3 regions of the Streptomyces bathyalis genome follow, and region 3 is predicted to be linked to each of the others. Evidence: riboswitches for the same ligand, from Rfam matches in the RefSeq annotation. Region 3 holds a riboswitch; each other region holds the start of a gene.

Region 1 (7,760 bases), 1.4 Mb from region 3:
CTCCACGCCCGCCGCGGTGACGACCTGGATCTCGACCCGGCCCGGTTCGACCTCCACGGGCACAGGGACGGTGAGCGTCGCATCGGCCGGGTTGGAGAATCCGTTGCCGGACGGGATCAGCGGGACCGGCACATGCACCGCCCCGACACGGACCACCATCCGCGACAGCCGGTCCGGCTCACCCGCACCCGGCGGGACGAAGCCCGCGCCGCGGATCTCGATGTCGTCGCCCGTACGGATGGGCGCGTGCAGGTCCCCGACCTCGCGGGCCCGTACGACGGAGAGCACCACGGGACGGCCGCCCTCGGCGTACTTGCCCGTCAGATACGTCGCCGCCGAGACCACGACCAGCAGGGCCAGGCTCCAGGGCAGGTCCGGCAGCTGGTCCGGCTGCCGCGCGAGGCGGACGCCGGCGAACACCACGGCGACGCCGCTGATCAGGACGTACTGCACGTCGCAGAAGGAGCCCCGGCCTGCATCGTCGGTGAGAAGGTCACCGGCGCGGGGCCGGTCGGCACGCACCTTCTGGAGCCGCTGGTGCTGCACGCGGACCGAGACGGTGCGGCGGACGAAGACCGCGACGGCGCAGCTCAGCGCGAGCACTGTCAACAGCCCCGCGCCACGGGAGAGTTCGAGTCCCTCGATGAGGGCGCGACGCTCGGACTTCCCGGAGCGGCCCGCCAGTTCGAGCGCCAGGACGAGGACGGTGTACACGGCGAGGAGCACCCACGCCGCCGCCACCGTGCGCGAGGTGGACAGCCTGTTGTCCTCGCCGATGAGCGGGGCCAGCGCCCCGCCGCGCGCCCGGTGCAGGTACGCGGCGAGCGAGACGACGCCGGCGGCGATCACCGCGGCGATCAGGGACGCGGTGCGCCCGGCGGTCCAGCCGGCGGACAGTGCGGTGAGCAACTGCCCGATCAGCAGCACACCGACGGCTGCCCAGATGGCGATGACGGTCTGCCGCCACAGCGACTCCAGCCGCATCGCACCCTCTTCGCGTGCGCGCTCGGCGACCGTACGGGCGGACCGCGTCAACTCGTCGGAGACCCACTGACGGGAGGCTCCCGGGGAGTGCGCGAGAGCGGCCGGAAGGCCCTTGCCGGCGGCGAGTTCGTCGCGGCGGCGGCGGAAGTCCTCACGTGCGTGCCGGTGGCCCTCGCGGGCACCGTGCGGGCAGTCGCCGCAGGTGCAGGAGGTGGAGTGGGCCCCCGAAGGGGCGCCCGACGGGGCGGACTTCTGAAGCGGGACGGACTCTTCGCGTGCGCCGCTGCCGCCGCCCGTCCCGTCGCGTGCCGTGTCCACGGCCACTGTGCAACCCCGCCTCTCAAACACGTTCGTGAAAGGCGCATTGTGCCCTACGAATCACAGGCCCCTGTCGGCAGGGCGCGCTTCATCACCCGGCTGTGTGAGAGGAGAAGCCGGACGGTGGACACATGATGTCCTCGCCCGGCCCACAAGGCGTAGCCTGTGGATAATTGTCCGAAATTCACGTTCTTACGCAGGAGTTGTCGCCGTTAGCGTGCCCCTCGACTCGTCAACAGGGGGAACACATGACGGCCGACGCCATCGTCGAACTGGCGCGACTCAGCCCGGACTTCAACCGCGACCCTTACCCCGTCTACGCTGCGCTCCGCGCGAAGGCCCCGGTGCACCACGTACGCACCCCGGACGGTGCCGAGTTCTGGCTCGTCGTCGGGCACGAAGCCTCGCGCAGGGCCTTCACCGACCCGCGGCTGAGCCGGGACTGGATCAACCACGGCAGCATCGAGCAGATCCACAACACCGACAGCTCCCAGCCCGCCCTCGCGCACATGCTGATGAAGGACCCGCCCGACCACACACGCCTGCGCAGGCTGGTGGCGGGGGAGTTCACACCGCGCCGCATGGCCCTGCTGGCGCCGCGCATCCAGGAGATCACCGACGAACTGCTCGACGCGATGGTGGCGGGTGAGGAGCGGCGCGCGGATCTGATCGCGTGCCTCGCGTTCCCGCTGCCGATGACCGTCATCTGCGAACTGCTCGGGGTGCCCGAACTCGACCGCGCCGCCTTCCGCGTCTGGTCCAACGAGATGGTCGCGCGCACCAGCAACGAGGCGGAGCGGCGTGCCTACGAGGAGATGCCCCCATATCTGGCGGGGCTGATCGAGGCCAAGCGTGCCGACCCGGGCGACGACGTGCTCAGCAGGATGATCCACGCCGTGGACGACGGCGGTGACCGGCTGTCGTCCGACGAACTCATCGGGATGTCCGTGCTGTTGCTCATCGCCGGCCACGAGACCACGGTCAATCTCATCGGCAACGGCATGCGCGCCCTCTTTGCGCACCCGGACCAACTCGCCGCGCTGCGTGCCGACTTCGGCCTGCTGGACGGCGCCGTCGAGGAGATGCTCCGCTACGACGGCCCGGTGGAGACGTGCACGGAGCGGCTCTCGCTGGAGGACGTGGAGATGGGCGGGGTGACCATTCCCGCAGGCTCGACCGTCCTGATCGCCATGGCCGACGCGGACCGCGACCCGGAACGCTTCAAGGACCCGGACCGCTTCGACATCCGCCGCGACGCCCGCGGCCACATCGCCTTCGGCCACGGCCTGCACTACTGCCTGGGGGCTCCGCTGGCCCGCCTCGAGGGCCGGATCGCCATCCGCTCGCTGCTGGAGCGCTGCCCGGAGATCGCGGCGGACGCGGACGAGTCGACCCTGCCGTGGCTGCCGGGGATGCTGATGAGGGGAGTGCGGCGGCTGCCCGTCCGCTGGTGACGGGTGCGGCGGCGGAGCCCGGCCCGGGGCGCGGGTGTGAGCGGCGCCTCGCTAGGCTCCCAGGCCATGGACGTACTCATACATGTCTTCGTCGGCCTCCACATCATCGGAATCGCGGCCCTGCTGGGCGGCTTCTTCTTCCAGATGAAGGCGATGCGTGCGGACGAGGCCCGCTTCGTGCCCGGCATGCTGCACGGCGCGCTCACCATGCTGGTGACCGGGATGGTCCTCGTGGGCCTCAACCAGGCGGGCGACGACCCCGTGAACAACGTCAAGATCGGCATCAAGCTCGCGCTGCTCGTGGTGATCCTGGGCCTGGTGTATGTGAAGAGGGACGAGGAGAAGGTGCCCTCGTCCCTCTTCGGCACGGTCGGCGCGCTGACTGTGGCGAACATCTTCATCGCCGTCCTGTGGACCTGACGGACGAGACGAAGGCCCTGAAGTCGCCTTCATCGGCGGAGGGTTGAGCCGCCGCACCTCCCCGTGCGCTCCCCGGTGTCCCGAGGGGTGCGCCCGGTCGCGTTGCCGCGGACCGGGCGCACGGACGGGGTGGCCCGCCGTCAGCCGGGGCGTACCGCCGAGTGGAACGGCATGTAGCTGACGTCCTCGTAGGTCACGTCCGCGCCGGGCTTCGGTGCGTGGATCATCTGACCGCCGCCGACGTAGATGCCGACGTGGCTGATGTCGTCGTAGAAGAAGACCAGGTCGCCCGCCTTCATCTCGGACTTGGCGACCTTCGTGCCGACCTTGACCTGGTCCCACGTCGTGCGGGGCAGCGAGATGCCGGCGGCCTTCCACGCTCCCTGTGTGAGACCGGAGCAGTCGAAGGAGGCGGGGCCCGTCGCGCCCCACACGTACGGCTTGCCCAGCTGCGCCTTGGCGTAGGCGAGGACCTTCTCGGTCTGCGACGACTGCGAGCCGCCGCCGCTTCCCGCATCCTGGCGCGCCTCCTCGGCGCGCTCCGCCGCCTTGCGGGCCGCTTCCTGCTTCTTCTTCTCGATCGCGGCCAGGCGTGCCTTCTCCTCGGCCGTCAGTTTCGACAGCAGCTTCCGTGCCTCGGAGAGCTTGTCCTGCACTTCCTGCTTGTTCTCCTTGAGCGCCTTCTGAGAAGCGTTGAGGGCGGCAAGTTCCTCGGTGGCGTGCTCCCGCTTGCTCTGCGCCGCCTTCTGCTGCTTCTCGAAGTCGGCGACGGCTTCCTTCTGACGGCCGCTCATCCGGTCCAGCACGTGCGTCTGCTGGAAGAACTGCTGCGGGTCCTCGGTGAGCAGGAGGGTCGCGGTCTGGGACATGCCGCCGGAACGGTACTGCGCCGTCGCGTAGTTGCCGAGGGTGCGGCGCGCGTCGTTGAGCTTCGCGGTGCGCTCGGCCGCCTCGTCGAGGGATCTGTCGGCCTTCTTGCGCTGGGCGTCCGTCTTCTCCTTGGCCTCGTTGTACTTCTGCGTCGAGGTCTCGGCCTGCTGGTAGAGCTTGTCGACCTTCTTCTTGACCTCGGAGATCGACGGCTTGCCGTCGTCCGGTGCGGCCTGCGCGCTCTGGGAGAGCAGGGAGACGGAGGCGAGTGCCGCCGTGGTGATGCCGAGGACTCCGCGCTTCGTCGAGGCGGTCTTCAGTATTCGGGTGCGCGGCTTGCGATGTGACGCCAAGACCGGCAGCTCCTTCCGTGAACCGCCTACCGGGTTAGCTGACGGGTTCGGGCTTTCGGAAGGCTGCCCTACGGGTCGTGCGCGGTGCTTCCGCGGTGCGCGCTTCCCGATTCACCCCGGGTGCGTACGCCGGACTGCGCGTACGCGGTGGGTCCCCGGCTCCGTGGGCATTGCTCGTCGGTTGCCCTTCGGATGACCGTCGGATTCGGCGGAGGCGGCCCGTGCCGACGCTTTCGCCGGCGATTGGTGCGGACCGCCTGGCACGGCACGGTAGCGAGATGTGGGGCGTCTGTGAAGGCCGTTAGGTGATACGTCCGATATCTGTTCGTTATCCCGTGAGGGGAGTGGCGGTGCGGTGTCGGCGCGGCAATCTAGACTTCTACGACGATGAGCAGCCTCTTCGACGACAGCTTTCTGGCGGACCTCGCACCCGTGCGCGCGCAGGACAGTGCCTCTCCCGGGCAGGACGGCCCGAGCAGTTCCGACGGGCCTTCGGGCGGCCCCGGAAACGGCTCCGGCGAAGGGCCCGGCGGCCGTTACGGAGGCGGCACGGGAGGCTCGTCCTCGTACCACAGGGGCGGCTCACCCCGTACGGTCGTCGACCCGGAAGCGCTGCTGGCGGAGCTGAACGAGTCGCAGCGCGCGGCCGTCGTGCACTCCGGTACGCCGCTGCTGATCGTCGCGGGCGCCGGCTCCGGCAAGACCCGTGTGCTCACGCACCGCATCGCGCACCTCCTCTCGGCACGCCATGTCCATCCCGGGCAGATTCTCGCCATCACCTTCACCAACAAGGCGGCAGGCGAGATGAAGGAGCGCGTCGAGGAACTCATCGGCCCCCGCGCCCAGTCGATGTGGGTGTCCACCTTCCACAGCGCGTGCGTACGCATCCTGCGCCGTGAGAGCAAGAAGCTCGGCTTCACCTCGTCCTTCTCGATCTACGACGCGGCCGACTCCAAGCGGCTGATGGCGCTGGTGTGCCGGGACCTCGACCTGGACCCGAAGCGGTATCCGCCGAAGGCGTTCAGCGCGAAGATCTCCAACCTCAAGAACGAGCTGATCGACGACGAGGAGTTCTCCGGGCAGGCGTCCGACAACTATGAGAAAACTCTCGCCGAGGCGTACACGATGTACCAGGCGCGGCTGCGCGAGGCCAACGCGCTGGACTTCGACGACATCATCATGACGACCGTCCATCTGCTCCAGGCGTTCCCGGACGTCGCCGAGCACTACCGGCGCCGCTTCCGCCACGTCCTCGTCGACGAGTACCAGGACACCAACCACGCCCAGTACATGCTGGTGCGCGAGCTCGTCGGCACCGGCGAACCGGCCGAACAGCAGCCCCGCGCCGGGGACGAGGAAGGCGGCGAGGAGCAGGAGGAGCGGCCGGCGCCTCCGATGGCCGAGCTGTGCGTGGTCGGCGACGCCGACCAGTCCATCTACGCCTTCCGCGGTGCCACGATCCGCAACATCCTCCAATTCGAGGAGGACTATCCGGACGCCACGACGATCCTCCTCGAGCAGAACTACCGCTCCACGCAGACGATCCTCAGCGCCGCAAACGCCGTGATCGAGCGGAACGAGAACCGCCGCCCCAAGAACCTGTGGACGGAGTCCGGCGCGGGTGCCCGCATCACCGGCTACGTGTCGGACACGGAGCACGACGAGGCGCAGTTCGTCGCCGACGAGATCGACAGGCTCACCGACGCGGGCGAGGCCAGGGCCGGCGACGTGGCGGTCTTCTACCGCACGAACGCACAGTCGCGTGTCTTCGAAGAGGTCTTCATCCGCGTCGGGCTGCCGTACAAGGTCGTCGGCGGTGTCCGCTTCTACGAGCGCCGTGAGGTCCGGGACGTGCTGGCCTATCTGCGGGTGCTGGCCAACCCGGAGGACACGGTGCCGCTGCGCCGCATCCTGAACGTGCCCAAGCGCGGCATCGGCGACCGCGCCGAGGCAATGATCGAAGCGCTCGCGCTCCGCGAGAAGATCACCTTCCCGCAGGCGCTCGCCCGCGTCGACGAGGCCTACGGGATGGCCGCCCGTTCGGCCAACGCCGTGCGCCGCTTCAACGTACTGATGGAGGAGCTGCGCACGGTCGTCGAGTCCGGAGCGGGGCCCGCCACCGTGCTCGAGGCGGTTCTGGAGCAGACCGGCTATCTCGCCGAGTTGCAGTCCTCCACCGATCCGCAGGACGAGACGCGCATCGAGAACCTCCAGGAACTGGCCGCCGTGGCCCTGGAATTCGAGCAGGAGCGGGGCGAGGACGAGCCGGGCACGCTCGCCGACTTCCTGGAACAGGTGGCCCTCGTCGCGGACTCCGACCAGATCCCGGACGAGGAGGCAGGGGAGGAGAGCGGCGTCATCACCCTCATGACGCTGCACACGGCCAAGGGGCTGGAGTTCCCCGTGGTCTTCCTCACGGGCATGGAGGACGGCGTCTTCCCGCACATGCGGGCCCTGGGGCAGACGAAGGAACTGGAGGAGGAGCGGCGGCTGGCGTACGTGGGCATCACGCGTGCGCGCAAGCGGCTCTATCTGACGCGGTCGGTGCTGCGGAGCGTGTGGGGGCAGCCCTCGTACAACCCGCCGTCGCGCTTCCTGGAGGAGATCCCGGACCACTACGTGGACTGGAAGCGCACGGGAGCCGCGGCCGGAGGCGGCGCGAGCGGTGGCGGCGGCATCGGCTCGGGGCTGGGCGCCGGGGCGTCCCTGGCCGCCCGCGCGGGCGCCTTGGGTGGCGGGGAGCGGCGTGGCGGGCCCAGCGGCTTCGCGACGCGGCGCACGTCGGACCGTCCCGTCGTCTCGCTGGCGGTCGGCGACAGGGTCACGCACGACACCTTCGGGCTCGGCAGGGTCGTCGCGGTGAAGGGCAGCGGCGACAACGCGGAAGCGACGATCGACTTCGGCGGCGAGAAGCCCAAGCGGCTGCTGCTGCGTTACGCGCCGGTGCAGAAGCTGTAGGGGGCGCGGGCGCTCACGACGAGTGCCGGCGCGCACGAGAACCGCAGCCGTCACGAGGAGCGCGGGTTCGCACGGGGACGACGGTACTCACGGACGGGCCGGTGCGCACACAGCGCCCGCACCGGGAGCCTGCTCGGCGGCCGCGCGGGACCGGCTCACGGCTCAGAGGCCGGAAGGATCGCGTCAGGCTTGCCCAGGGCCCCTACTGGGGGTCCAGGCCCTTGCCGCGCAGCCACGGGAGCGGGTCTATGGCGTCGCCGCCGCCGGGGTGGACCTCGAAGTGCAGGTGCGGTCCGGTGGAGTTGCCCGAGGTGCCCGAGTAGCCGATGGTGTCGCCGGCCTTGACCTGACCGCCACGGATCTTGGTGCTGCTGAGGTGGCAGTACCAGGTCTCGGTGCCGTC
Region 2 (7,760 bases), 1.4 Mb from region 3:
GACCCGGCCACGCCGCCCGCGCACTCCCGTGAGATCACCGACGGCATCCCCGGCGCCGCCCTGGTGGAGGTCGCCGGGGCCGCGCATCTGGCCAACGCCGAGTGTCCCGACCCGGTCACCTCCGCCCTGCTCGTCCACCACGAAGGCGTGCCCGGCCAGGCGGACCGCCGGTGAGCCCGGCGCGGGCGGCCGGCGGCGACCCCGTGAGCCTCGCAACCCCCCTGCGGCTCCCTCGCGCGGTCCGTCCGGCCGCCATACGCTGAGTCGCATGAGCTGGACAGCGCGCAGCATCCCCGACCAGAGCGGGCGTACCGCGGTGGTGACGGGCGCCAACAGCGGCATCGGCTACGTGACTGCGCGCGAACTGGCGCGGCGCGGCGCCCGGGTGGTGCTGGCGTGCCGCAGCGAGCAGCGCGGCGCCGCCGCTCTGGACCGGCTGCTCTCCCAAGTGCCCGAGGCCCGCGCGGAGTTGCGCCTGCTGGACCTGGCGGACCTGGCGTCCGTACGGGAGTTCGCCAGAACGCTGCCCTACCGCCGGCTCGATCTGCTGGTCAACAACGGTGGCCTGATGGCGGTTCCCTACGGACGTACCGCCGACGGCTTCGAGACGCAGTTCGGCGTGAACCACCTCGGTCACTTCGCCCTCACCGGGCTGCTGCTGGAGCGGCTCCTCGCCGCGCCCGGCGCCCGCGTGGTGACGGTCGCCAGCATGGCCCACTTCCTGTCCAACATCGACATGAACGACCTCGGCAGCGAGCGCCACTACCGCCCGATGGTCGCCTACGGCGCCTCGAAGACGGCCAACCTGCTCTTCGTGCGGGAGCTTGCGCACCGTGCCGACCACCAGGGCCTCGATCTGACCGTCACGGCCGCCCACCCCGGCTATGCGCGGACCGAACTGCAGGCCAAGGGCCCGCGGCTGGCGGGCAAGGCGGGGCGCGAGCGGGTGACGCAGCTGTTCACCGACGCGGTGGGCGCCTCGGCGGACCAGGGTGCGGCGCCGGTCCTGTACGCGGCGACCGCGCCGTACGTGCACGGCGACACCTTCTACGGTCCGCGCATCCTGGGCGTGCGAGGCGGCCCCGGTCCGGCCTGGCGGGCCCCGTGGACGCGCAACGACATCGCGGCGGCGCAGCTCTGGGCGGTCTCGGAACGGCTGACGGGGGTCACCTACGCAGTGAAGTGACCCCCGTGCTCCGACCCGGGGCCCTGAGCGGGGACGGTGCCGGCGCTCCTGACGCGGGGCCTCCTCCGGTGCCGGCCGGGGGGTGCCGCTCAACCGCCTCTCGCCGCCGTACTGCCCCCGTACCTCCGCCGTCGGCTCGGTCGGAGCCTTTGTGCGTGACCTCGGGATCGGGCATGGTTTCCTGCGTCCGTGCGGTGCCACCGGGGAGGACCGCCGCCCGCCCGCCGGTCCGGCGTCCGGTACACCCCATACATCCCGTACTTCTTGTTCGTCCGTTCACGCCGGAGCCGCCCGCCCGGCGCGGCGGGAGGAGGCAGCCGTGATCCGCGTACTCGTCGTCGACGACGACTTCATGGTTGCCCGCCTGCACAGCACCCTCGTCGAGCAGGTGCCGGGCTTCACCGTGGCGGGAGCCGTGCACAGCGGCAAGGACGCCCTGGCGGCCGTGCGCGAGCTGCGGCCCGACCTCGTGCTGCTGGACATGTACCTTCCCGACCTGCCGGGCCTGGAGGTCCTGCGGGAGCTGCGCGGCACCGGCGGGCCGGAGGAAGGCCCCGACGTGCTGGTGGTCACCGCCGCCCGTGATGCCGAGACCGTGCGGGGCGCGCAGCGCGGCGGCGCCGTGCAGTACGTCATCAAGCCCTTCGAGGGGCAGCTGCTCAAGGAGCGGCTGCTCCGGTTCGCGGAACGACGCGAGGCCCTTGCGGCGCTCCAGGCGCCGGAACAGCGGGACGTGGACCGGCTGTTCGGCGACGCGTCCGCCCCCGGCGGCGAGCCCGGCGACCCCGGCACGTCCGGCCTCCCGGGCGGCAGCGGCACCGAGGGCTCCGGAGCGCACCGCCCGCATGCGAGGGAGGACGGGGCCGCCGGCCGTACGCGGCTGCCCAAGGGCCTCACCGAGCAGACGGCCGGACTGGTGCGTGCCACGCTCGACGCCGAGACGGATCCCGCGGGCCTTTCCGCTTCCGAGTGCGCCGGGCGCATCGGCCTGTCCCGTGTGAGCGCCCGGCGGTATCTGGAGCACTTCGTCTCCGTCGGGACCGCCCGCGTCACCCTGCGGTACGGCACCACGGGGCGTCCGGAGCGCCGCTATCACCGCGTGGATCCGTCCGGCTCCGAGGCCCCCGCGCAGACCGGTCCGTAAATCGGGCGGAAAGCGTGATTCGCGCCACAGAAACCCCGTGACCGGCGTCACATCGGCGACTTCACGCTCATCCCGGTCCGTTCAATTCCCTTGCACCGTAAGGCGAATGGAACGGCACGCCTTAACCCGTACATGCCAATTTCCGCGATCTTCATCTTCCGTGGATTCTGCGCCTTTCTTGTGGTGACGAATTCCTTCTGATTAACGTGCAAGCCCACCGCGTCTCCCGTGCGGTGGTCCGCTGCCGGAACGCCGAATCCTGCCACCGGCCCGCGGAAATCACGCAATCCCAGCCCGGCAGGAGCGGGGGACCCAGGTAAGTGCCGCGCGTTTCGCCCCCTTGGAAACGCACGGCTTGGGGTGAAGCCGCACGCGAATGCCCCCTCGCATTCGCCGCGGCCGGGCTGCTCCAGCCCGAATCCGACAGCTCACCTCGCAGGCGCAGGAGAGGAACAGCCCTATGTCCGGACGCGGTCGACACCGTCGTCAGTCCAATCGCCGTATCCCGCGCGGAGTGTCGCGCACTTCCCTCGCCATTACGGCGGGCGGTGCGGGCATCGCCCTGCCCTTCATCGGCTCGGGCACCGCGAACGCCGCCTCCGTGGACACCTGGGACAAGGTCGCCCAGTGCGAGTCCACGGGCGACTGGTCCATTAATTCCGGCAACGGCTACTACGGCGGCCTCCAGTTCAGCCAGAGCACATGGGCCGCCAACGGCGGCACGGAATACGCACAGCGCGCCGACCAGGCCACCAAGGAAGAGCAGATCAAGGTCGCCGAGAAGGTGCTCGACAGCCAGGGCCCCGGGGCCTGGCCCTCCTGCGGCGCCAAGGCCGGGCTGAGCGCGGACAGCGCCGCTCCGGACCTGTCGGGCGGCTCCGACAAGCAGGCGAAGGCCGCTGCCGGCGAGGCCGACAAGAAGGCCGAGAAGTCCAAGCCCAAGAAGGCCGGGAAGAAGGACAGCCCGAGGAGCGGCGAGAAGTACACCGTCGAGACCGGGGACACCCTCAGCGCGATCGCCCGCGAGCACGACACCAAGGGCGGCTGGCAGGGCCTGTACAAGGCGAACCGGAAGACCGTGGGCTCCGACCCCGACCTGATCCGCCCGGGTCAGAAGCTCAGCCTCGACGGCGAGGCACGGGCCTCGCGCTCGCAGCCGCAGCGCAGCGAAAAGGCACCGCGGGCCGGCGCCACGCATTCCTCCGGCTCGAAGTACGGGAACAACCTCGACGGCTGGATCCGCGAGTCCCTGGACATCATGAAGTCCAAGAACATTCCCGGGACTTACAACGGCATCAAGCGCAACATCATGCGGGAGTCCGGCGGCAACCCGAACGCCGTCAACAACTGGGACATCAATGCCCAGAACGGCACCCCGTCCAAGGGTCTGCTGCAGACCATCAAGCCGACTTTCGACTCGTACCACGTCGAGGGAACGGCCAATAACATGACCGACCCCGTCGCGAACATCGTGGCCGCCTGCAATTACGCGGCCGCCAGGTACGGCTCGATCGACAACGTCAACGGACCGTACTGACCGAGCGATCCACCGGACCCGGTCCGACGGGTCGGTGACAAGGCCGGCGACAACTCAACACAGGTGCGGTGCGATTCAGCATTCCTGCGATTCTCCGAATCGTCCACGGATCAGCGATTCGGCGAATCGGCTGTCCACCGCATTGCCACGCCGATGGCGGCTCGTTCACCGGATTCCTTCCGGGGGACCAGCCGCCATCGGCTTTTCCTTGTTCCGCGTTGTCACGGGCGGCGCAACGGATTCCGCCCGCGGCCCTTCACGGCTGGAATGTCTCCTCGGCACGCACCGCGACTTCGAGAACCAGCGGCCGTGTGCTGTCGGGGAGTTCGGGAAGCAGCGCGTCCAATTCGGCGAGGAGTTGGGCGTGTCCGGTGACACGGCGCGCCGAACAGCCCAGGGCCTTCGCCATGCCGGAGACGCTGACTTCCTCGAAGTCGGGCCAGGGCGCGGTGTTTTCGTGCTTGTCCGCGAGCCGGTCCATGATCGCGTAGCGCCCGTTGGCGAGGACGACGAAGACGACGCCGACCTTGTAGCGCACGGCCGTCCACAGCGCCTGTATCTGGTAGAGCGACGACCCGTCGCCGACGACCGCCACCACCGGGCGCTCCGGCGCTCCCATCCGCACGCCGATGGCCGCCGGCAGCGCGAACCCGAGCGCGCCCATGGCGGCGCTCAGGAATCCGAGGGGCCGACGCGCGGGCACGAGCGCGTGCAGATCGGGACGGCTGGAGGGGGTCTCCTCCACCAGCACCGTCTCCTCCGGCAGCCGCCGCGCGAGCTCCGCCAGTACGTGTGCGGCACGCAGCGGCTCCCCCTTGGCGGGCGGCGGGGGCGGAACGGCCCGCTCGGCGACGGGCCGCACGGCGTCGGGCGTCCGTGCGGCACCGCCTTCGCCCTTGCCAGCGGTCTGGGCGAGCGCCGTGCAGAACGCGGGCAGTTCGGCCACCACGGCGAGTGCGACCGGGGCCCGTTGGGCCTCGGCCGGGTCGTCCGTGACGACGGCGAGGCGCGTGCCCGCCCGCACCAACGGACCCTTCTCGTACGGGTACTGGCGGAAGACGGGCGCCCCCACGCTCAGCACCAGGTCGTGCGCGCCGAGGACCTCCCGCAGCCGCGTCCGGTCGGCCGGCAGATGGCCGGCGAAGAGCGGATGGTCCTGCGGGAATCCGGCGCGGGCGCCGAAGGACTCCTGCCACACGGGGCAGCCGAGCCGCTCCGCGAGGAGCGTCAGCGCCTCCCAGGTCACCGGGTGGTCGGCTCCGGCACCGACGACCATCGCGGGTGCGCTCGCCGCGTCCAGCAGCGCGGCGACCTCCCCCACGTCGCCGGTGTCGGCGGCAGCAGGAAGCCGCAGCTGCGCGGGAGCGGGAAGCGGCAACTCCTCCGCCGGCTGGGCCCAGTCGTCCATCGGGACGATGACCAGCGCGGGGCCGCGCAACGTACGGGCGGCGTGTGCGGCCCGCGCGATCGCGCCCGGCACGTCCTGCGCACGCGGAGGCGTCTCGGTCCGTACGGGATAGTCGCCGGCGAGCTGTTCCAGGCGCCCCGCGAGAAAGGGCTCCTGGACGAGGTGGCGGCGGTCCTGCTGGCCGACGACCACGACGAGCGGCGCGCGGTTCACCCGTGCCGTGGACAATGCGCCCGCCGCGTTCCCGAGGCCGGCGGTGGTGTGCAGCAGCGCGAGCGCGGGCGCCTCGCGCGCGATGGCATATCCGGTGGCGGCCCCGATGACCGAGCCCTCGTGCAGCGCGAGCACGAAGCGGATGTCCTCGGGGAGGCCGGCGAGGAAGGGCACCTCCGTCGAGCCGGGGTTGGCGAACACGGTGGTCAGGTCGTGCCGGCGCATCACGTCGAGCGCCGCCTCGCGGACGGTGGGCATGAAAGTGGAGCTCCTGTTGCGGTGACTTGCGGGGCCGGCCGGAGTGCCGGCCCCTCGTTCTGCCGTGTGTGCGGACGGCTGCCGCGGACCCCTAGGCCGCGGCGGGCTGCTTCCGGCTGCGGACCTGCGAGAGCACGAAGAAGCCCGCGACGACGATGATCGCGTCCAGCCACACGGCGGCCTCCCAGCCGCCGGTGCTGTCACGGAGGACGCCGCTGATCGCCGGAGAGAGGACGGCGCCGATCTCACCGATGAGGTTCTGCATGCCGAACGCCGAACCCCGCAAGGACTCCGGGGCGAGATCGGCGGTCAGAGCCTGGCCGACGGGCTGCAGCGCGTTGAAGAACAGGCTCGCGGTGAAGAGCAGGATGCCCATGACCCACAAGGACGGCTTGGCCGCGGCGCTGAGGTACCAGGCGAACGCCAAGGTCAGCACGGCCTGGATTCCGGTGAACGTGAGCATCATCGACTTGCGTCCCCAGCCGCGTCGCAGCCCGTAGTCCGAGAGCCAGCCGCCGGCCGGGAAGCCGAGGATGCCCGCCCCCGCGTTGAATCCCGCGGTGAGGGCGGCGGCCATGAACGACGACTTCGCCGCCCCGGCCACGATGGACACCGACCAGAAGCTGAAGAACCACAGGTTCCACAGGATCGCGATGTAGACGATGTAGATCAGCATCAGGTCCCGGTTCTTGACCACGGGACCGATCTCCGTGCCCTTGCGGACCAGCACGAAGAGCACCAGGCCGAGGGCCAGGCCGACTTCGAGCAGGGCGACCCACAGCTCGTTCAGACCGGCGCTCGTGCCGAGCCAGTACACGCCCATGATCAAGGCGAGCGAGACGGCGGAGTAGGCGCTCAGATGGAGCGTCGCGCGGCTCAGCCCGGAGATCGTCAGGTGCGCGCGGAACCAGAGGGCGACCACGACGGCGACGATCACGGTCCCGAGACCCAGCACCCAGAAGACCATCCGCCACGCCTCGACGTGGTCGAGGAAGAGCTTGCCGAACTCGATGAGTTCGGGCGTGAAGACGATCGCGATGGTGATACCGAGGGAAAGTCCCGTGATGACCACGCCCATACCGAGGCTTCGGTTGCGCTCGGGCGTCGTGGCACTGATCAGGCTGCGGTCGTTGGAGTAGAACGCGCCCTCGCCGAGGCCGGTGACCACGCGTACGACGATGAACGCGACGAGGCCGCCGATGAAGCCCGTCAGGATCGTGGCAACACCCGCCCACAGCAGGCTGACCACGATGAGGGTGCGGTGCCCGTAGCGGTCCCCGAGGTAGCCGCCGGGGAACTGGGTCAGCATGTAGCCGGCGAAGAACAGCCCGCCGACCAGGCCGCCGAGGGCGTGCGGATGCGGAGCCTCGGCCAGGAATCCGACCTTGTTGTCGATCATCCATGTGACGACGGGACCGGTGACGGCTCTGTCCGCGGCGCTGACCGTCCAGCCCAGGAGCAGCAGCACCCACAGGGTGTGCCAGGAGCGCCAGCCGCGGCCCTCCGCGGTGGTGTCCGTGCGTGGCTCGACTGAGGAAGGGTCTCCCGGTACAGCCTTCATGGGGTCTCCGTTGCGGTTGGTGCAGTGCCGGACGCCGGGCGGCGTCCGAAGGCGCGCGCGGGCCGCCGGTCAAACTAGGCTCACGGAGTGGTAGGCGGAACGGGTTGCGGTAGCTTTTCTGCTATGCCGAAAAAACAGGGGGAGGAACACGATCGGCAGGCCGACGTCTACGCCGCCAGCTCGGTCGACAACGCACTGCGCACCCTGGTCTATCTGCGCGGACACCAGTGCGCCCGCGTCACGGACATCAGCGACCACCTGGGCGTGGCCCGCTCCACCGCGCACCGGCTGCTGACAACGCTGCGCGGCCATGGATTCGTCGAGCAGGAACCCGGCGGCCGCCGCTACCGTCTCGGCCCCGTGCTGCTGGGGCTGACCCGCGGACCGGTCGACGAGCCGACGCTGGTGCAGGTCGCCCACAGCCATCTCGCCCGCCTGCGGGACGAGGCGGGC
Region 3 (7,760 bases):
ACCGGGCCCGCGATGTTGTCCGGATACACGTCCGTCAGGGCCACGTGCATTCCGGCCAGCAGACCGATCGACAGGGCACCGATGACGAGCGTCGCGGCCGGCCGGGACAGCAGCGCCGCCAGGACGACGGCCGCCGTGAGGAACGAGGCGAACGAGTAGCGCGTCGGGGTCAGCAGCTCCAGGACGAGCGCGAGCACGACCAGCCCGGGCGGGAGGGCCCTCACCCATCTCGGCAGCCAGTCCGTGCGCCTCGCTCCCGCCACACGCCTGGCGAAAACACCGTCCGGAAGCCTCAGGCGTTCCAGGATGCGCGTGGTGCCCGTGCCTCCCGCGTCCACGTCTGTCGTTCCCTTCCGACGGGGGTACGCCGCTGTCGCTTCCGCTCCGGCCTCCTCTCAGTCTCTGCCACGGGTGCCGATCCGGCTCGGCGTCCCGTCCGGGCGGCGGACGGGGTGCAACGGCTCGGGAGACGGTCCGGGTCGGGCCGGTCCGGGCCGAGGGACCACCGTCGGCTCAGGCGAGGCGCGCCTCCACCTGCCCGTCCACGTGCCGAGTCTCGAAGACGGGCTGCGGGGACGTGGCGGGTCCGCTCACGTTCCAGCCGTCCGAGAGCCGGAAGACGCTCCCGTGCCAGGGGCAGCGGACACATCCGTCGACGATCTCTCCCTGCGACAGCGGTCCCGCCATGTGGCTGCACCGGTCCGCGAGTACGTGCACGGCGTTGCCGCTCGCCCGCACGACGAGCACCGGGGTCTCGCCGACGGTCCGCCGCACCGCCTTCCCGACCGGGAGGTCCGTGACCGCGCCGAGCGCGTGCCAGCCGGGCTCCGTGCGCACCGGGATGTCCTCGGCGTGGTTGACGGCCGCCGCCTGCCGGTAGGCGAGGTGACCCCCGAGCGCGCCGCCGATCGAGACGGCCGCGAGCCCGGCGTATCCGAGGGCCCGCCCGCGAACGGAACGGCCGCGCACGCGTGCGCCCAGCGAGGACGCGTACAGGAAGATCGCGGTGGAATTGGCGAGCGCGTGCACCAGACCGACGCGCATCTGCGGCTTGCGCAGCTCGGCCCAGTCGACCCATCCGGTCACCGCGGCGGGCACGGCGGCGACGAGCCCCGTGGCGATCAGCATCGCGGGCGCGTAGTGCCTGCGCTTGCCAGGAATCAGATCCAGGACGGCGGCGGAGAACCATGTGCCGAGCGGGATCTGCACGAGGGCCGGATGCAGCGGGTGGCCGAGCCAGTGGCCGTGCAGTACGTCGCGGTCCTCCTCGCTGAGGGGGAGTGCGTGCACGGCCCGCTGGATTCCCTGGAGGGGAGGGTCCAGCCGTGTGTCGTGCTCGGTCTTCTCGATGGCGGCGAGCACGCGTCCCTGCCGCTCGGAGTCGGGCAGCACGGCGCGCAGCGCGCTGGCGCAGGCAAGCAGCTTCTGTGAGTAGGACATACAGCCCGGTTCCCGTCAGGAACGGGAGCAAACCGCGACAAGGAGGGCATGGCGGGCGGGTGGCCCGGTCCTTGGGCCGGTCGGATGGCGGCTGCGGGGCCGGCCTCGCGCGGTCGCGTGAGGCCGGTCGGCGGACGGGGTGCCCGTGCGGGCCGGGCGGCCCGGCCGCCCTCGGCGGTGGACCGGCTCGTGTGCCTGGTCTCCCCCGCGGGACGAGGACGTGGCTCGTCCGTCCGTGGGTCCGGTGCAGGCGACGTCGGCGGAGTCGCCCCATCGTCGTGCCGCTGAACGACCGTACGCCGCAAGGGTGTTGGCGAGGGGCCGCGGGTGCAGCCGCCGGGGGCCGGTGCAGTTGTCGCGGGTGCGGTCCGTGTCGGCGGGCCGGGGGTGCGTACGAGCCGGACCGAACTGCCGCAGCAAGGCGTCCGTTCGGCGTTCCGGTCGGTGTTCTGCTCCCCGGCGGGACGGGCCGGGAGATGAAGCAGAAGGAACCGCCCTTCACGGACGGTTCACCCGTCACCCACCGCGACCTCACGAGTGGTGGAGGGTGACCGCGTGTCCCAATTGGCCCTTACTGTCCAGGAACCTGCATGTCATGCAGCTACAAATCTCACCGGAACCGCTTGGAATCTCAGCTGCGGCTCTATTAACGTTCCATAACGCAGCGCGGTCGTCACTGCCGTCACGAGAGACGGCTCCGTGCGCCGTCGCCGAATCCTGAAAGTGCACCACCCCGAGCCACAACTCGATATCGCTGCACCAAGGGAACCGGGGAACCACCCCCTGCCACACGGCAGGGATGGGGTGAATCGGCAAGTTCCGCCCACGGGCGGGCAGTTCGTAGGAGACCTTCCTGCTCCGAACCCGTCAGCTAACCCGGTAGGCGAGAAGGAAGGAAAGGAGAACGCCCCCGTGGCGTCCAACAGGCATGCCCCCGAGGGCACGTACGACCCGTACCTCGACGACGAAGAGTCCGACAGATACGGCCAATACGGCTCTTACGGCAACGACGACCCGCACCAGCAGTCCGGCGGCTTCGACTTCTTCGAACAGGCCGACCGGTACAGCCAGTTCGACGCGTCGGGCCAGTACGGCCAGTACGACGCGTACGCCTCGCAGCTGACCGAGACGTACGGCACGGACGGCACCTACGGGTACGGGACCGACGGGGCATACGCCACGCAGGAGTTCGCGGCGCCTTCGCCCGAATTCGGCACGTACGACTTCGGCCAGGGCGAGATGCCCCCCGTGCCGAACGCCTTCGACACCGCCGCGGGCGCCGTCCCCGGCGAGGAGTGGAACCCCACCGAGGAGTCGGTGCGCCCCGTACGCGGGCGGCACAAGCTCGCCAAGCAGCGCGGCGGGAGCATGGCCCGCAGCAGTGCCGTGCTCGGCGTCGGCATGATCGCGGCGGTCGGCGCCGGCGGCATCGCCACCGCGCAGGAGAAGCCCTCAACGGCGATCTCCATGCCGGATGTGGCGGAGAAGGCCAAGGAACTCCCTGGCGTCAAGCTGCTCGCCGGCGGTTCCGACGAGAACGTCGCAGGTCAGCCGCTCACGCAGGCGGCCCTCACGGCAAGTGACGCCAAGGAGGGCCAGACCGACGCGGGCGAGGCGCTGCGTTCCCGCATCCTCCAGCAGGCCCAGTCGCAGCAGTCGCAGGCCGAGGATTCCGCCCGCGACGCGGCCATCGAGGCGGCCCAGGCCAAGGCCGCGAAGGCCCAGAACAAGGCCGAGGCCGAGAAGCGCCAGCAGGCGGAGGAGGCCCGCCTGGCCAAGCTCGCCAAGAGCTTCAAGCTTCCCGTCTCCGGCTACCAGCTCACCTCTCAGTTCGGCGAGGCCGGCAGCCTGTGGTCCAACGGCCACACGGGCACGGACTTCGCGGCCTCCTCCGGTACGCCGATCCGCGCGATCCACTCCGGCACGATCAAGGAGGCGGGCTGGGCCGGCTCGTTCGGCTACCGCACCATCCTCCAGCTGGACGACGGGACGGAACTCTGGTTCGCCCATCAGTCGTCCATGAACGTCTCGGCGGGTCAGAAGGTCCGTACGGGCGAAATGATCGGCCGCGTCGGCTCCACCGGGAACGTCACGGGTGCTCACCTGCACCTTGAGGTCCACCCCGGCGGCGGCGCCGCGATCGACCCGGCCGCGTGGCTGCGGGGCAAGGGCCTCACGCCCTGACACTGCCGCGACAGGAGGGGCGGCCGTCCGCGGGGCTCCCCTCCCGTACGCCACACCGACACCGTCACCGTCACCATTCCCGACACCGCTTCGGCGGCGGTCCGCCGTCAGCGCCAACGTCATACGCACCCCTACACGTACGCACGCGCCTCACGCGCGTAAGGCGTACGCACTGCGGCATACCCGCCTCCGGGCGTACTCCGCATCTCACATCTCCACATGCACGACGACTGCCCGTCGCGATGACCTATCGCGCCGCCGCCGCCTCGCACCGTCGAGGTGCGCTGGACCACGCACGACTCGCCCATGCCCCTCGGCGTACACAAAGGAGGGGACGAGGCGGCGGCGGACGGGGGCCCTCTCCTACGCGAGCACGGCCCCACCCCCAAGTTCCGGCGGCCCTGGTGGACCACCCCCCGACGCCAGGGCCGTCGGTCTTTCCCTGCGCGGGGTGAGGGGGGTGGATGTCGTTGGCGTGAGCGGCGAGGTGCGGGGCCGCGGGTTCGCGGGTTCGCGAGGGGTGCGGGGCCGCGAGGTTCGCGAGGGGTGCGGGGCCGCGAGGTTCGCGCGGGGCGAGCGGCCCGAGGGCTCGGGGTTCGTGATGGGCGCGGGTTGCCGACGCGTCCGCGTGGAAAAAGGCATGGGCGGGTGATCGGGCAGAGCGCTACGGTCGGCACATGTCTGAGCCCAACTCCTCTGATCCGACGGCCCCGACGACCGGCGGACTCGCCTCGCGCCGTCCGCTCGGGCGGCTCTCCGTATCGCCGCTGTGCCTCGGCGGCAACGTCTTCGGCTGGACGGCCGACGAAGCCGCATCCTTCGACGTCCTCGACACCTACACCGCGGCGGGCGGCAATTTCATCGACACCGCCGACGTCTACTCCGGCAGGCGCCACGGCGTCGACGGCGGCATGGACTCCGAGACCGTCATCGGCAACTGGACGGCGGCGCGCGGCAACCGCGACGACGTCGTCATCGCCACCAAGGTGGGTGCGCACCCCGACCGCAGGGGACTCTCCGCCGCCAACATCAAGGCCGCGGCCGACGATTCGCTGCGCCGGCTCCGCACCGACCGCATCGACCTCTACTACACGCACTTCGACGACGAGAGCACCGAGGTCTCCGAGATCGTCTCCGCGCTCGACGATCTCGTACGCGCGGGCAAGGTCCGCGAGATCGGCGCGTCCAACATCTCACCGGAACGCCTCGAAGCGTCCCTCGACTTCAGCGCCGAGGCCGGCGCCGGCACGGCCCGCTACGCCGCGCTCCAGCCGCACTACAACCTCGTCTCGCGCGACACCTACGAAGGCCCCCTGGCGGAGCTCGCCGAGCGCCGGCAGCTCGCGGTCATGCCGTACTTCGCGCTGGCCATGGGGTTCCTCACCGGCAAGTACCGTGCGGAGCAAGGCGGTTCGGCGGGCACGGGAGCAAGCCCGCGCGCCGAGCGTGCCTCGAAGTACCTGGAGACGGAGAGCGGCCCCCGCGTACTCGCCGCCCTCGACCGGATCGCCGAGGCCCGGGGCGTCGCCCACGCGACGATCGCCATCGCCTGGCTGCTGACCCGCCCCACCGTCACCTCCCCGATCGCCAGCGCCCGCTCACGCGAGCAACTCCTGCCGCTGCTGGCGCTCGACGAGGTCCGACTGACCCCGGAGGAGACGAAGCTTCTGACGGAGGCGTCGGAGTAGGGCGGTTGATGGCGGGGAGCCGTGACGCAGGCTTGTAGGAGTCCGGGTCGGGCGGGCCCGGGGCCGGACCCGGAATCACCGGAGTCGGCCGAAGACCTCGCTCAGCGCTGGAGGGGCTGCCCGTACGCGTGGTCGATGCCGAGGCGCACGACCAGGCGCCGGTCGGCGACCATCGCCGCGCGGTACTCGTCCCAGTCGGGATGCTCGCCCTGGACCGCGCGGAAGACCTCGATCAGCTCCTCGACCGTGTCGTCCTGCGGGTCGGTGGCGACGGGCGTCAGCTCCGCGTTGCCCTCGGCCACCGTCCACGCCCAGCCGTCGTCGCTCCTGACGTGGAAGCTCGCGCGCGGATCCCGCAGCAGATTCCGCGTCTTGGCGCGGTCGGCCGTGACGGAGATCCGGATGAGCCGACGGGCCGAGTCGTAGGTGTAGTTGACGTTCGACAACTGCGGCCGTCCGTCCCGCTTGAGAGTCACGAGCACGCCCAACTTGTGCTCGGCGAACAGCGCGAGCAGTTCTTCGTCCACGATCCTCGGCCTGTCCTCTCGGTCTGTCCGGGCCGTCCGCCCGGAGGCGCTGCCGGGTGCGCCCGTCAGAACTGCCGACGCTTGACGGCGTCCACGAACGCGCCCCAACCGCCGGCGGGAAACACCACGACGGCGCCGACGCTACCGGCGCGCTTGCTGTCCCGTACGGGAACGACACCGGGCAGGCCACGCGCGACCTCGACGCAGTTACCCCCGTCCCCGTTGCTGTAGCTGCTCTTGTGCCAGGCGGCACCGCTCAGATCAACGTGAGTCGTCATTTGCGTAGTCCTCTGCAGCAGCCTCAATCATCGTCAGGGACGCCCTGGGAGGTGACGCAGCGGCCCTCAGCAGATCGTACGACTTGGTGTACTTCTTCACGAGCGCCAAGTCATCGATGGTTTGCCCGCTGTGCAGCGACTCCGTATAGGCCAGTGCAGGAGCATCGTCAAAGGTCATCAACATGACCGATCCGATCATGAAGGGGTGCGCCCCGGCGTTCAACGGCAGCACCTGCGTAATGACGCGTCCCCGCCGGGCCAGCGCGGCGATGTGCTCGAACTGCTCGGCCATGGCACCTGACTCCATGATCGGCTGATGCAGCAGCAGCTCGTGCAGAATCACCCAGTATTCGGGCCTCTTCGGCTCGTCGAAGACGACCGCGCGCTCCAGCCGTGCCGCTACCTTCTTGTCGACGTCCTCACTCAGATCCAGCGGATACTGCGCCCGCACGACGGCCCGGGCGTAGGCATCGGTCTGCAACAGCCCCGGAATCAGAGTCGGCGCCCACTCGTCGATGGTGCGTGCGCGCTTCTCCTGCTCCACCACGTCGGCGAAGTACTCGGCGTGGCCGCTCTGCTTCGCCTTCCTCGCATCGTCGCAGCGCCGCTCGAAGAACCCATCGGTGTCCAGGAGTTGATCGGCGTGGCGCGCAAGATCCAGTGGCATCCGCCGGTCACCCATCTCGATCTGGCTCAGGAAAGCGACGCTGTAGAAGCAGCCCTCCGCTAACTCCTGGAGTGTGAGCCCGGCGTTCTCCCGCTTCCAGCGCAACTCGGCCCCGTAGAACGCGGGAACGCTCGCCGCCGCATCGACGTCCTTGCGTGGTGGCATGGTTGATGACCTCCGCATTCAGCACGGGTTGCCGCTGAACCTGAACCCCTGTCACATTACGCAGCGGGCTTCCACTCTGTGAGTGATACGTCACAGAGTGCACCGAAAGGCTGTGGATCGATGACCGGCGGCGAAGAACGCCCCGCCCTCGCGGAGCTCGAACGGCAACACCTGACGCGAAGGTGCTGCGTCACCCTGACGATCCCGCTCCTCGCGGAACCCGAAGCCCTCTCGCCCGTACGCCACCGCATCGGCGCCTACTTCGAGCTGTGGGGCCTGCCCGAACTCGCCGAGGTGGCCCGCCTCTGCGTCAGCGAACTCCTCACCAATGCGATCGTCCACGTCGGTCCTGGCACCCCTGTCACCCTCCACGCCTCCATGGCCAGGCCTCGCCCGCGTCTCAGCCTCACGGACCCGGCCCCGGGTGCGCTTCCGCTCCTCCAACGGGCGGAGGATGATGCGGAGTCCGGCCGGGGGCTGGCACTCCTGGACGCGCTGACACTCAGGTGTGGCGTGGACAGCGGGAAGCACAGCAAGACGGTGTGGTGTGAGCTCGACAGTCGGCCAAACCTCGCTACCTCGGCAAGTAGGCTGCCAACCATGACGGACGAGGCGAACCCCCCGCGCGTGGTGGTCGGCGGCGCGATCTGCGATCAAGGGCGGCTACTCGCCGCCCGACGCACGGCTCCTCCTGCGCTGGCGGGACGTTGGGAGCTGCCCGGCGGCAAGGTCGAGCCAGGTGAGACCCCGGATCAGGCCCTCGTGCGTGAACTACACGAGGAACTGGGTATCGAAATCGAAGCCATTGCGC

The links. A riboswitch is a leader RNA that binds a small molecule or an ion and turns the genes downstream of it on or off. The one in region 3 is predicted to bind cyclic di-AMP.
Region 1: another riboswitch for cyclic di-AMP. It lies ahead of G4Z16_RS11705 (C40 family peptidase); the one in region 3 lies ahead of G4Z16_RS18050 (M23 family metallopeptidase).
Region 2: another riboswitch for cyclic di-AMP. It lies ahead of G4Z16_RS32985 (transglycosylase family protein); the one in region 3 lies ahead of G4Z16_RS18050 (M23 family metallopeptidase).

Annotation. Positions count from the first base shown of each region.
Region 1 is NZ_CP048882.1:2,730,982-2,738,741, reverse strand. It holds gene G4Z16_RS11720 (hypothetical protein) at 1-1,308, opposite strand, end outside; gene G4Z16_RS11715 (cytochrome P450 family protein) at 1,551-2,756, shown strand; gene G4Z16_RS11710 (hypothetical protein) at 2,823-3,176, shown strand; gene G4Z16_RS11705 (C40 family peptidase) at 3,317-4,399, opposite strand; cyclic di-AMP (ydaO/yuaA leader) riboswitch at 4,407-4,579, opposite strand; gene pcrA (DNA helicase PcrA) at 4,787-7,357, shown strand; gene G4Z16_RS11695 (M23 family metallopeptidase) at 7,560-7,760, opposite strand, start outside.
Region 2 is NZ_CP048882.1:5,582,957-5,590,716, reverse strand. It holds gene G4Z16_RS24205 (alpha/beta fold hydrolase) at 1-174, shown strand, start outside; gene G4Z16_RS24200 (oxidoreductase) at 269-1,186, shown strand; gene G4Z16_RS24195 (response regulator transcription factor) at 1,506-2,330, shown strand; cyclic di-AMP (ydaO/yuaA leader) riboswitch at 2,607-2,785, shown strand; gene G4Z16_RS32985 (transglycosylase family protein) at 2,845-3,867, shown strand; gene G4Z16_RS24185 (thiamine pyrophosphate-dependent enzyme) at 4,124-5,746, opposite strand; gene G4Z16_RS24180 (MFS transporter) at 5,838-7,307, opposite strand; gene G4Z16_RS24175 (IclR family transcriptional regulator) at 7,431-7,760, shown strand, end outside.
Region 3 is NZ_CP048882.1:4,146,672-4,154,431, forward strand. It holds gene G4Z16_RS18040 (PP2C family protein-serine/threonine phosphatase) at 1-338, opposite strand, end outside; gene G4Z16_RS18045 (Rieske (2Fe-2S) protein) at 514-1,440, opposite strand; cyclic di-AMP (ydaO/yuaA leader) riboswitch at 2,183-2,341, shown strand; gene G4Z16_RS18050 (M23 family metallopeptidase) at 2,680-3,624, shown strand; gene G4Z16_RS18055 (aldo/keto reductase) at 4,302-5,312, shown strand; gene G4Z16_RS18060 (PPOX class F420-dependent oxidoreductase) at 5,414-5,842, opposite strand; gene G4Z16_RS18065 (DUF397 domain-containing protein) at 5,905-6,117, opposite strand; gene G4Z16_RS18070 (helix-turn-helix domain-containing protein) at 6,101-6,949, opposite strand; partial or broken gene G4Z16_RS32580 (ATP-binding protein) at 7,070-7,483, shown strand; gene G4Z16_RS32585 ((deoxy)nucleoside triphosphate pyrophosphohydrolase) at 7,550-7,760, shown strand, end outside.